DNA from 3 places in the uncultured Vagococcus sp. genome. Region 2 is predicted to be linked to each of the others. Evidence: riboswitches for the same ligand, from Rfam matches in the RefSeq annotation. Region 2 holds a riboswitch; each other region holds the start of a gene.
What was found. A riboswitch is a leader RNA that binds a small molecule or an ion and turns the genes downstream of it on or off. The one in region 2 is predicted to bind magnesium.
Positions count from the first base shown of each region.

Region 1: another riboswitch for magnesium. It lies ahead of mgtA (magnesium-translocating P-type ATPase); the one in region 2 lies ahead of mgtA (magnesium-translocating P-type ATPase).
Region 3: another riboswitch for magnesium. It lies ahead of RWN13_RS00230 (LCP family protein); the one in region 2 lies ahead of mgtA (magnesium-translocating P-type ATPase).

Region 1 is NZ_CAUQJB010000002.1:114,554-118,995, forward strand. Features, by position in the region: gene mgtA (magnesium-translocating P-type ATPase) at 1-2,520, opposite strand, end outside; M-box (ykoK) riboswitch at 2,949-3,113, opposite strand; gene RWN13_RS02430 (PLP-dependent aminotransferase family protein) at 3,284-4,442, opposite strand, start outside.
Region 2 is NZ_CAUQJB010000022.1:24,864-29,305, reverse strand. Features, by position in the region: gene RWN13_RS16015 (iron chelate uptake ABC transporter family permease subunit) at 1-582, opposite strand, end outside; gene mgtA (magnesium-translocating P-type ATPase) at 759-3,422, opposite strand; M-box (ykoK) riboswitch at 3,838-4,009, opposite strand; gene RWN13_RS16005 (hypothetical protein) at 4,096-4,299, opposite strand.
Region 3 is NZ_CAUQJB010000001.1:51,468-55,909, reverse strand. Features, by position in the region: partial or broken gene nifJ (pyruvate:ferredoxin (flavodoxin) oxidoreductase) at 1-2,931, shown strand, start outside; M-box (ykoK) riboswitch at 3,106-3,275, shown strand; gene RWN13_RS00230 (LCP family protein) at 3,455-4,381, shown strand; gene RWN13_RS00225 (FtsW/RodA/SpoVE family cell cycle protein) at 4,378-4,442, shown strand, end outside.

The DNA.
Region 1 (4,442 bases), on a different contig from region 2:
GCCTGTTCTAAGGGGACTGATGACTAACACCAAACCTACGACAATCGCTATCAAACTTGACAGTACCAGTGGAAAACTAGCTCTACTTTGAATAAATGGTAATTTTTTAGTTCTCACAATATGAACCACTAGCGTTTGACTGATTAACCCAACAACAAACCAACCGGCTTGGAAGAGCCCTTGATTAGCTACTGTATTAGCACCAAATACAAACCACATCAATAAGAAGGTTGCAATATCAAAAATACTACTAACAGGTCCAATGCACAGTGTAAATTTTAGTAACCCAGTAGTTTCCCATGAAACGGGTTTTAAAATATCTTCTTCATCCACATTATCCCAAGGCGTCGTTAATTGGGCAATATCATAAATCAAATTTTGAATTAACAACTGAATCGAGAGCATTGGTAAAAATGGTAAGAAGGCACTGGCAACTAGTACAGAAAACACATTACCAAAATTGGAACTAATGGTAATTTTAATGTATTTCATCATATTGCTGAAGACTTTACGTCCCTCTAATATTCCGTGCTCCAAAACGTTGAGACTTTTTTCCAAGAGGATGATTGAGCTGGCATCTTTGGTAATATCGGCCGCCGTGTCTACTGAAATACCCACATCAGCTTTTCGCAGAGCTGGAGCATCATTGATGCCATCTCCCATAAAGCCAACTGTATGGCCATTTTCTTGTAACAAATTAATAATTCGTGATTTTTGCATAGGAGAAAGTTTGGCAAATAAATTAATGCCGTCTACCTTTCCTCTTAGTTCCTCATCAGATAATTCCGCAATCTGAGAACCATTAAGAACCTCTTCCACTTCAATTCCCACATCTTTACAGACTTTACGTGCGACAATTTCATTATCACCAGTTAATACTTTTACATTGACTCCATGTTCATGAAGGGAGGCAATCGCTGTTACTGCCGATTGTTTCGCCGGATCAAGAAAACCAACAAAACCTATCAAAATCATGTCGGTCTCGTCTTTTACCGTATAAACAGGTTCAGTATGGACATCCCGACGGTAAGCAACCGCGATGACTCGCATGCCCTGTTCATTCATTTTAACATTGACACTGCGCATTTCTTTTCGCAATTCAGGAGTCAACTTGACTAGTTCACCGTTAATCTCAGCGTGAGTGCAAATATCTTCCATTTCTTCCACTGCCCCTTTAGTCACCATCACATGGTGACCATCAATATCAACGGCGACAGTCAGACGACGACGAGAAAAATCAAAAGGAATCTCATCGATTTTTTCAACAGTTGTAAAGTTATGTTTCTCTGGTGCTTGATCATAGTAATTAATCACCGCATGATCAATCAGGTTTTTCCAACCTGTTTGGTACTTGGAATTTAAATACGCCATGTTTAAAACGTCATCGTTTACCTCACCTAAGGGGTTCACGTGCTTAACTAAAACCACTCGATCTTCAGTGATTGTACCCGTTTTATCTGTACAAAGAACGTCCATACTCCCTAAGTTTTGAATGGAAGCCAGTTCTTTGACAATTACTTTTTGCTTAGATAAACTGATGGCCCCTTTGGCCAAATTACTGGTGACAATCATCGGCAACATTTCTGGTGTTAACCCTACAGCCACAGCGATGGCAAAGAAGAAAGCCTGACTCCAATCTCCTTTCGTAAAGCCATTTAACAACAGGACCACTGGAAAAAGAACTGCAACCATTCTCAATAAAAGACGACTAACTTTAGTAATTCCTACATCAAAAGCCGTATCGCCTCGTTTGCCGCTAGCACTTTTAGCAATATCGCCAAAAAAAGTGCCTTCCCCTGTTCGTAAAATAATCGCTTTCCCTTGACCACTTAAAACGTCCGTTCCCATAAAAATTAAATCCTGCATATCCAAGGCCGTAATGTCGTCGGATTGAATCTTTTTCACATCAATTCCTGGATCAACAAACTTCTCTACTGGCATTGACTCGCCTGTTAAAGAGGACTGATTGACGAATAGGTCGTTGGTCCAAATAAGAACAGCATCTGCAGGAATCATGTCCCCTGTCGACAAGGTCACGATGTCTCCTGGAACTACTTCATCCATCGGTATTTCGGTGGTAACACCATCTCGAGTTATTGCACAGGTGTTCTCAATCATTTCTTTAAGCTCAAAACTGGCTTTCTGAGATCGATAATCCTGAATAAATTTAATAATCACACTACAGAAAATCATCACACCCATAATGAGTGCGGCATCTATATCACCTGTTACAGCTGACACTACTAAGAGCAGAGCAAGGACGTAAACAAAGGGATCCTGTAAGGCGTGCATCAATAATTTCCATGCAGGTGTTGGACTTTGAGCAGAAATTTCATTAGGTCCATGTTCTTCTAAACGTTTCCCAGCATCGGCAGATGTTAGCCCTTCAGCCGATGTCCGAAACTCCATCATCAGTTCTCTTTCAGATAAGGCTGCTAATTTTTTTAGTTCTGAATCTTTCGCCTCTTGGCGGTTTATTTGTACAGTTGTTTTTTTTGTATTTTTCCTTGAATTCATCATGTTCTTTTCCTCACTTTCATGCGAAGAAAAAAGTTAAGCCTTTTTAACAAAAAAACTAAGGGCTGCCACTTGGCTAAATAGTTTAATAAATAAAATAAGATCTGAAGTACGTTCAACCAACTATTTTAGGGCTGCCTTTAATTTATTGGTTCGGGAATGAATTAGCTTTTTTCTCCGCTGTCGACTACTACCTGGTTCTGCTGGCTCTTGTTTCGCTTGTCGTGACATTTCCCTCACCCTTTCCAGTTACTCCTATTTAAGATAAAACACTTAAAATCTCGAAACTTACTTTTTAACTCTAAAACCCTATGTCTACTTAAAGATCATTTTTCTGAAAGGGAACATCTTGGTCCTTACTCAAAAAAAAGACAAAAAGCACTTCTCGGCGTGAGAAGTGCTCGCTAAACAAGGTTATAATGCATAGCAAAAAAGTAATCTCAACGTCGAGTTTTAGCACTATATGGCTTAGACATTACTGTCAGCTACATTAAGAAGAGCCTTTCTCGACAATTCCAGTTGACCCATTGGCATCTCTCGATATTTTTGGGCAGCAGCGTATTTCCATATAGGAGCCTCACCTAACAGATTATTTGGTTTTTATTTTAGGTACCCCTTAACTATAGGCGCTAAATCCTCACCTGTCAAATAAAAACCTTCCTTTTTCCCATCTTTTACATTAATCCTCCCCAAAAAAACTAAAAGACACCCTACAACTTAACAACATCTTTTTTTCGGATCTAAACTTTAAGAAGTCACCGTTCTCCTAACTTTTATAAATCATCTTATGAATCAATTTAACCAGCCTAAGCGCATCCTTATGGGTTAACCTAGCAAAATTAATTCTTAGGCTTTGGCGATTCACCCCAAAGGTAAAACTTGGGGCAACTAACCCCCCCAGCTCCAGTAAAAAATCAAAGTCTCCTTGTTTTAATGTCCGTTTCTCAACTTGCAACCACAGATAGTAACCTCCTTCTGGAACAACATAACTAACCTCTCGCCCCAAAAACTCCTTTAAATAACCGATTAACACGTCCCGACGACGTTTTAGCTCCTGGCGCAGCACCTTGATTTGCTGATCAAACTGGCGATTGCTTAAGGCACTGGACGCCAGCACCTGAGGGAAGATACTTAAAGTGAAATCCATTTCTTTACGGGCTTCAGCCAATTGCTGAGCCACCTTAACTGGTGCACTTAACCAGCCAATTTTAGTAGTTGCTCCCAATATTTTAGACAACGACCCTATATAGATCACATTTTCACTGTCCAATTGCTTTAATAAGACCGGCTTATCTTTTTCAGAAAAATACAATTGACTAAAAACATCGTCTTCCACAATTGGAATTTGGTACTGCTGACATAGTGACACAAGTTGTTTCCTCCGAGGCAGTGACATCGTTGACCCTGTTGGATTCTGAAAATTGGGATTAACCAAAACCATCTTTATTTTACGTTTGATAATCATCTGTTCTAGTAGCTCCACCTTCATCCCCTGACCGTCAACTGGAACTCCATAAAGACGAATTCCAGCAGCTTGAAAGATAGGCAGAGGATAAAAAGAAGATGGCTCTTCAATTGCTACAGCATCGCCACTTTGGAGTAAGACTTGGATGATTAAAAAAAGCGCCTGTTGAGCTCCTGAAGTCAACAACAATTGATCGGTTGTTAATGACAATTCTCGTTCATGATTTAAGTGAGTTACAATTTGTTGCCGCAACGGTAAATAACCTAGCTCATCTTGAAGACTCTCCTCAACTAAAAAATCATTCCAAGAAATACTCGGTAAAGCTAAACTGGGAATCAACTCCAATGGAAGCTCTCCTGTATAGGCGTCAATCACTCGACCCCCAGGATTTTTTGCCAATTGACTGACTTTTTCCAAATAGGGGTCACGATGGTTAAAGGCACCCGATAGATAACTCCGC
Region 2 (4,442 bases):
AAGGTAAGCCAAGATCAACAATGGCACCGTCAAGTAGATTAACTCATACCCACCGCGCGTAATCGTCGCAAAGTTTCCCTGAAGCCAAGATGACATATTTTGAATCAGTTGTAGCTGATAAGCAAAAAATGTCACGACTGACCCAACAATGTTGCCAAACATCAAGCCAACTAAGGGCACCATCACCTGATTTTTTTGCGGTAAACGCTGGATTAATTGAATAAAGAGCATGGTTCCTAAAAAAGCAAACACAAAGGCCACAAAAGAGCGACTTAAGGTTGAGCCATTTGGAAAAAAAACCATTGCCACTAATATTCCTAAACGAGCACTGTCCATGGTACCCGCCGTTGTCGGAGACACAAATTTATTTTGAGTTAAATGCTGCATAATCAAGCCACAGACACTGCTTGTAGCACCAGCAATAATCAAGCTCACTGTTCGAGGGACCCGCGTACTCCACAGCACCAGTTGCTGAGTCTCATTTAGTTGAAAAAGATCTCTAATTGAGATACTTTGAACACCAATAAATAAGGAGCTTACAGCGACAATTACGAGAATAATAAAAAGTAAACCTTTTTTCAACGCTGCAGCCCTCCTTTTAATTGAGAATGATTTTCACTCTCATTTGTAAGTGTAAGTAATTTCACAAAAAAAAGCAAGACATTCTGACAATTTTCCTGACTTTTATCGAAGATTAGGTCCCCTGTTAAAAAAACAGAGAAAAAAGCTTGAGGCAACCCCAAGCTTTTTCTTAGTTACTACAATAATTCACCAAACCGCCGAATGTAGATTACCTTAAGCAAGGTAGCCAATAGCATATAGGCCAGAATCGTCACTGCCAGCCAAGCAAAGAACACCATAGGCAAAGCTACCATTCCTAGATGAGCTCCTAATGCCGTATAGGGCAACACTGTTCCGACGCCAATTCCAAGGAAGGTAATCGTCGTCACAATAAAAGACGCACGACTTTGCAAGAAGGGAATTTTTGGCGTCCGCAACGCATGAATCACCAAGGTTTGAGACCACAACGATTCGACAAACCAGCCCGCATGGAATAAAGCGATAAACAAAGCTTGATCCCCACCACTTAAGGTGTGATAAGAGCCACCGACTACTGCCGGACAGATAATAAAGTACATCAGTAAGTAGGTCGTAATATCAAAGACTGAACTGGTCGGACCAATCCATCGCATAAAAGAACCAATTGAAGACGCGCTCCATTTTTTTGGCTTCTCGAGGTACTCCTCATCCACATTATCCCATGGTAAAGAGACACAGGAGATATCGTAAATCAGATTCAAAAAGAGAATTTGAATGGGTAGCATCGGTAAAAACGGCAGAAACAGACTGGCCACAATCACAGAAAACATATTGCCAAAATTAGAACTGGCCGTCATTTTTATATACTTCACAATATTTCCAAAGGTTTGCCGTCCTGAGATAATGCCACGTTCTAAAATCATCAAATCCTTTTCCAGCAAAATCACATCTGCTGATTCCTTGGCAATATCAACGGCCGTGTCAACTGAAATTCCCACATCCGCTTCTTTCATTGCCGGCGCATCATTGATACCATCACCGAGAAAGCCCACTGTATTGCCTGCCTCTCTTAAGAGTTTAACAATCCGCGTCTTTTGTTTAGGTGATAACTTCACAAAGATATTGTAATCTGCCAGCTTCATAGTCAACACTTCATCAGACATCATTTCAATGTCACTGCCTGCCAACATCTCTTCATTTTCCAAACCAACTTGTTGACAGACCGTCCGCGTCACTAGCGCATTGTCACCTGTCAACACCTTAACTTGCACATGGTTCTTTTTCAAAGCCTCTAGAGCAGGTCGAGTCGTTTCCTTCGGAGGATCCAAGAATGCCAAGTACCCCATCAGAACCATCTCACTTTCATCCGAAACTGAAAATTCCCCTTGTACACGAGGATTGGTTTTTTGGGCAACCCCTAGAACTCTTAAACCATCCTGATTTAACTCATCCACCGTCTTTAAGATTTGCTGCCGCCGTTCATCGGTCAGCTCCAACACAGCTCCCTGATGTTCCACGTAACTTGAGACCACCAGCATCTCTTCAATGGCACCTTTCGTAATCATCTGAGTCTTTCCAAGAGGATCACGAATAACCACACTCATCCGCCGACGTTCAAAATCGAAGGGCACTTCATCGACTTTTTCATAATCATCCTTCTCAATCTCCAACTCTCGATCTGACGCATCGATAATCGCCACATCCAAAAGATTTTTTAATCCAGTTTGATAATAACTATTAAAAAAAGCATGACGTAAAACCCGATCGTCTTCGATACCCTCAACATTTAAATGGTATTCCAGCACAATCCGATCCTGGGTCAAGGTTCCCGTCTTATCGGTACACAAAACATCGATAGCACCAAAATTTTGAATGGCGTTAATATTTTTAATGATGGTGCCTTTCTTGGCCATGCCTGTGGCCCCTTTCACTAAATTAGTGGTGACAATCATCGGCAACATCTCAGGGGTTAAACCAACTGCCACTGATAGTCCAAATAAGAAGGCTTCTAACCAGTCCCCTTTCGTTATGCCATTAATTAATAGAACCGTCGGTGCCATGATGCACATAAAACGAATCAAGAGCCACGAGACAGAACTGATCCCCAGTTCAAAACTGGTTAAGCCTTTCTTTTTACTGACTTCTTGGGCAATGTCCCCAAAAAGAGTGTCATCACCTACACGTACCACGATTCCTTTGGCACTTCCACTGACCACGTTGCTTCCCATATAAACCATATTCACAAAATCAGTCATGGATTTTTGCGTGTCCTTTTCCACATTTGCCAGTTTTTCCACTGGCTGACTTTCTCCCGTCATTGCCGATTGACTGACAAATAAATCCTTTGCCTGAAAAAGGCGGACATCTGCCGGAATCATATCTCCCGCAGATAAATTAACAATATCTCCACAGACAATCTCTTCGATTGGGACTTCGGCTACTTGATGGTTGTTACGGGTTACTGTCGCCGTCACCCTAACCATTTTAGTCAAGCGCTCTACGGCATTGGTCGATCTGACTGATTGAAACAACGTCAAACTACCACTAACAACCACCATTGTACTGATGATCAGCACCGCCGTTATATCTTTTTCAGCCGGTGGCGCAATAACATAGTCCGTCACAAATGAAATGGCTGCTAATGCCAGTAAAATCATGGTAAACGGCGTAATATACGCCTTGAGTGCTTTCATAAATAAACTATCCTGTTTCTCTGTCGTGATAACATTAGCCCCATTACGCTGACGAGACACCAGGACACCATCCCCATCCAACCCCTTGTCAGATGTACCAAATTGTTTCATTACTCGTTTAAAACTGTTAGACGCTGAAAATTGATACACCTTATCCCCTTGTCCAACAGTCGCTAATCTTTTTGTCATTTTTTTCCCCTCAACTTTCTTCCAAACCACAGGTACCACAAAAGAGTGCCTATTCCGCCAAACACAATGACATCACATAATGCTGACATATCCGTTCCTCCTTGCTTGAACCATCAGTTTGGCTTGCTAACGCTGATTAATCACAGCTAGCAAGGCAAACAAACTTAAACATGGGACATTATTGGAAAAAATGAGAGACCTGTTTTAATTGGTCGGAATGACATGGTCGATTAAAGGACCATAATCATCCTCATCGCTCTCATCTTTTTCCTGCTTCTGCCAACTCGGTAAATGATCGTCCATTACTAACCACCTCTTCCTAACCTTCCTTATTACTAAAAAACATCAAAAAAACCTTACGCTAAACTCAACGTAAGGTTTATAAGCACGAAATTAAGGCACACAAAATAACCGCTTAGAGATCTCATCGTTGAGTTTTGGCACTATACAACGTAAAAAGCAGTTCGCTTTTAGCTACCTTATGAAAAGCCTTAGATCGACAATCCCTGTTCTACCCATTGGCGTCTCTCGACATTTTTGGGCAGTAGCCTGTGTTTGTATAGGAGCCTCACCTAACAAATCTTATGAAGTTTTCTAATTCGGGTTAACTATAACAAGGTCCTTTATAAAAGTCAAGGGTGAAAAACAACTTTAGATGCTTTTGCTACTGTCATTATTGGCGAATGTCGACCCACCAGCGATCGTTTGCGCCGAGATCTTCCACATTATCCGAGACACCACCATAGTAGAAAAGATTAATAAACATACTTGAAAGCTGCTCTTCATCAACAAAATAACCGAAGTGAATGGTTCTTTTTTCCTGTGGTTCAATCTTGGGCATTTTATAAAAGCCTTTATCTTCACCATGACTATCCAAGTAAGCCAATTCGCCTGAGCGTACTTGTATTTATTCTTTTTCATCCTTCGACCTCCTCTCACTCTATATAACGAATCAACTCGACTATATGTGACAGTTTTGACTTTCTTTCTAAGATTACCATAGCTAAACAGGCCAATGTC
Region 3 (4,442 bases), on a different contig from region 2:
GCGAAAAGCATGAATCCCAATCACCCTCATGTCAGCGGGACTAATCAAAATGCAGACATTCATTTCCAACAACGAGAGACGGTTAACAATCATTATCTAGATGTTCCAGGGATTGTTAAGAAGTACATGAAGGAGATTAATCAATTACGGGGAACGGACTATGATTTAGTTAATTATTATGGTGCTGAGGATGCCACAGAAGTGATTGTGTCAATGGGGAGTGTGGCACCAGTTGTCCAACAAACCGTTGATTATTTAATTCAGCAAGGCAGAAAAGTCGGTCATCTAAATATTCATTTGTATCGACCATTTCCTGTTGAGGCCTTTCTTGAAGCGCTGCCCAAATCGGTGACAAGCATGGCCGTTCTTGATCGAACGAAAGAGCCTGGTGCCGGTGGTGAGCCACTCTTATTAGATGTGCAAAGTGTGATGTATGACAGCGACAGCCGTCCGAAGATTATTGGTGGCCGCTATGGTTTAGGCTCAAAAGACGTGACGCCAGATCAATTAGTCAGTGTCTATGACCATTTATTGTTACCAAAAGAGAAGATGACCCCACGCTTTACTATCGGAATCGTAGATGACGTTACAGGGCTATCGCTGCCCGAGACTGAGAAGTTAGATTTAACACCTCAGGGGACCTTTCAAGCCAAGTTTTGGGGATTTGGATCTGATGGGACAGTCGGGGCCAATAAATCTGCTATTAAGATAATCGGAGATCACACGGACTTATACGCTCAAGGTTATTTCTCTTATGATTCTAAAAAATCAGGTGGTTTAACTTTGTCGCATTTACGTTTTGGTAAAGAGCCGATTCAATCGACCTATTTAGTGGAAAATCCTGATTTTGTAGCCTGTCACAATCCTTCTTATATTTACAAGTATGACTTGATAAAAGGGTTGAAACAAGGGGGAACCTTCTTACTGAACACGAGTTGGAATGAGACTCAATTGGCAACCAATCTACCTGCAAAATTAAAACGGCAGTTAGCTGAAAAAGAAATCAATTTTTTTATTATCAATGCAGTTGATATCGCTCAAGAGATTGGATTGGGTCAACGGATTAACACGGTGATGCAAGCGGCTTTCTTTAAGTTAATGGCAATAATGCCATATGAGGAAGCAGTGGCCTTGATGAAAGCTGAAGTTCAAAAGAATTATGGAAAAAAATCTCAACGAATAGTTGAAAAAAATAATGAAGCCATCGACCAGACGGTTCCGCGACTGCAAAAAATAGCGGTGCCGGCAACTTGGCTGGACTCTCAGGAAAAACCGAAGAAAAAACGAGATAATATGCCGTCCTTTGTTTTTAACATAGTCGAGCCAGTCAATCGGCAAGAAGGCGATTCTCTAAGTGTAGGCGACTTAAAAGCTAATAATATGACAGATGGTCGGATGCCATTAGGAACTGCGGCCTTTGAAAAAAGAGGCGTCGCTTTGGAGGTGCCTGAGTGGCAGGTGGATCGTTGTACCATGTGTAATGAGTGTGCATTTGTTTGTCCCCATGCGGCAATTCGGCCCTTTTTGGCTGACGAGGGGGAAGTAGCAGAGGCACCGGAAGGGTTTATCATGCGAGAAATGAGAGGCGCAGACGGGTTGATGTATCGCATTCAAGTTTCTTTAGAGGATTGTACAGGGTGCGGCTTATGCGTAGAAGCTTGTCCCGCCAAAGGCAAAGCATTGGAAATGAAACCTTATGGCGAGCAAAAAGAAGAAGCCGTTAATTGGGCATTTGCCATGACCTTAAAAACAAAAGAAAATCCTGTTAAGAAAAATTCGGTTAAGGGCTCTCAGTTTGAGCAACCTTTAATTGAGTTTTCCGGAGCTTGTTCAGGCTGTGGCGAAACACCTTATATTAAATTGTTAACACAGTTGTATGGGGATCGTTTAATGATGGCTAATGCAACAGGATGTTCGTCTATTTTTGGCGGAGCAGCTCCCACCACGCCTTATACGACCAATGAGCTGGGACAAGGTCCAGCTTGGTCTAATTCCTTATTTGAGGACAATGCGGAGTACGGCTATGGCATGTACTTAGCCAACAATTCGCGTCGGGACTATTTAGCGGCTAAAGTGACAGATGTTTTAAGTGAGGATCTTGAAGAGGGACTTCGCCAGTTATTACAAGCCTGGTTGACCCATAAAAATCAGGGTGAAGGAACGCAACAGAGAGCTCAGAAGCTTAAAGCTGCCTTAGCTGAAGCGAGCTTAAGTCCATTGTTACAAGATATATACGCTAATCATGATTTGTTTGCCAAACCGAGTCAATGGATGATTGGAGGCGACGGTTGGGCTTATGATATTGGGTTTGGTGGGATCGATCATATTATTGCCAGTGGAGAAGACGTCAATATTTTGGTGATGGACAATGAAGTCTATTCCAATACGGGTGGTCAGAAATCAAAAGCAACGCCTACATCTGCGGTGGCAAAGTTTGCTTCTGATGGTAAACGGGGAGCAAAAAAAGATTTAGGCGTTATCGCCATGAGTTATGGTCATGTCTATGTCGCTCAAATTGCTTCTGGTGCTAATCAAGTTCAAACGATTCGAGCCATCGAAGAGGCTGAAAAATTCCCGGGACCTTCTCTAATTATCGCTTATACACCATGTATCGCTCACGGGATTTCGGGAGGAATTACACTGGAACATACGAAGGAAGCTGTTGACACTGGCTACTGGTCACTCTATCGTTACAACCCTTTATTACTTGAAAAAGGCAAGAATCCAATGACCTTGGATTTTAAGAAACCTAATTTTGCTGGAATGAAAGAGTTCATGAAATCGGAAACTCGTTTTTCAACTTTATCTGGGATTGCCCCAGAGCTTTCCGAAGAACTTTTCGATTTAACCATTGAAAGTGCTAAATCACGTTTTTATCGTTATGCTCGCATTGCAGGCCAAGAAGAGAAGATTCGTGAAAAGTTAGAAAAATAAAGAATGAGGCAGTTACTAATGACGTGTTAGTGACTGTTTTTTCTTATTAAGAGAGAGCTTCTTTTGATTGTATCTTGTCATCTATAAGGAAGTTTAAATAACTATAGTAATGTATTAATGGTTCTTAATAAATTTGCAATTAAATAACGAGATTGTTATAGTTTGAACGTAGATAATAATTGTTAGGTGAGGCTCCTATACAAACACAGGCTACTGCTCAAAAATGTCGAGAGACGCCAATGAGTAGGACAGGATTGGTCGAAATAAGGCTTTTCCCCAAGTAGCTAAAAGCATGGCTTTTTACGTTGTATAGTGCTAAAACTCAACGAAGAGTATTTCGTTTATTTCGTGTGCTTTCTTCGAAACCCTCACTATTATTTTAGTGAGGGTTTTTGTGATCAATTTTCTTAAACGAAAGGGCATCACGACGTCAGAAGATAGTCTCATCAATGATTTGCATCTAATTAAAAAAACGCGTATGAAACTAATGACGCGCTGAGATGTGGAAGGAAAGATGAATATGAACAAAGGAATGAAAATTTTTAAGACCATTGTCATTATTTTATTAGTGATGGTTCTTGGGGTAGTATCCTATGGGGCTATTACCATGTACCAAGGGTTTAAACAGGCTGAGAACCCTTCGCCAGTGTCAGAGTTGCCGGTGTTTAAAGGTGAGCAGGCCGAAGAAGGTAAAGTCAATATTATGTTAGTAGGATCTGATGCGCGTTCCAATGATGAATTGGGGCGTGCCGACACCTTGATGATTGCCCAATATGATAAAAAGACGAAGGTACCGAAGTTGATTTCGATTATGCGTGATTGTTACGTGGACATTCCTGGTTATGGAGAGGATAAGATCAATGCGGCATATTCCTATGGTGGACCGGAATTAATGCGAGAAACCTTAAAAGCAAATTTTGATTTACCAATCGAATATTATGCTGCCTTAACTTTTTCGGAGTTTACAGATTTAATTAACGAACTATTTCCAAAAGGGGTGGAAATCGACGCAGAAAAGGATATTGAGTTAGATGGAGTATCAATAAAAACCGGGAATCAAAGGATGGATGGCAATACCTTGTTGCAATACGTTCGTTTTAGAAAAGATGAAGAAAGCGACTTTGGCCGTGTGAGACGACAAGATCAAGCCATAGGCGAATTATCTAAACAAGCAGTCGATGTAGCTAATATTGCACGTCTACCAAAAGTTTTAGGTCTTTCTTTAGGCTATTTGGATACGAATCTAACAGCCACAAGCATAATGTCAATTGCTAGTGATTTTGTCCTCGGTCAGCAAAAAGACCTGCAATCTTTAGCCATTCCTATGGAAGACACCTGGGAATTTGATGACAATACTGAGTCGGGAAGTGTTATACGATTGGATTTTCAAGCTAATAGCGATGAAATGCATCGATTTTTAGGCCAAAAAGTCGAGGAAGAGCCGTGAAAAAAATAAAAACTATTGATTGGTTAATTGTTTTTCCTTACCTTTTTTTATGTGCCACAGG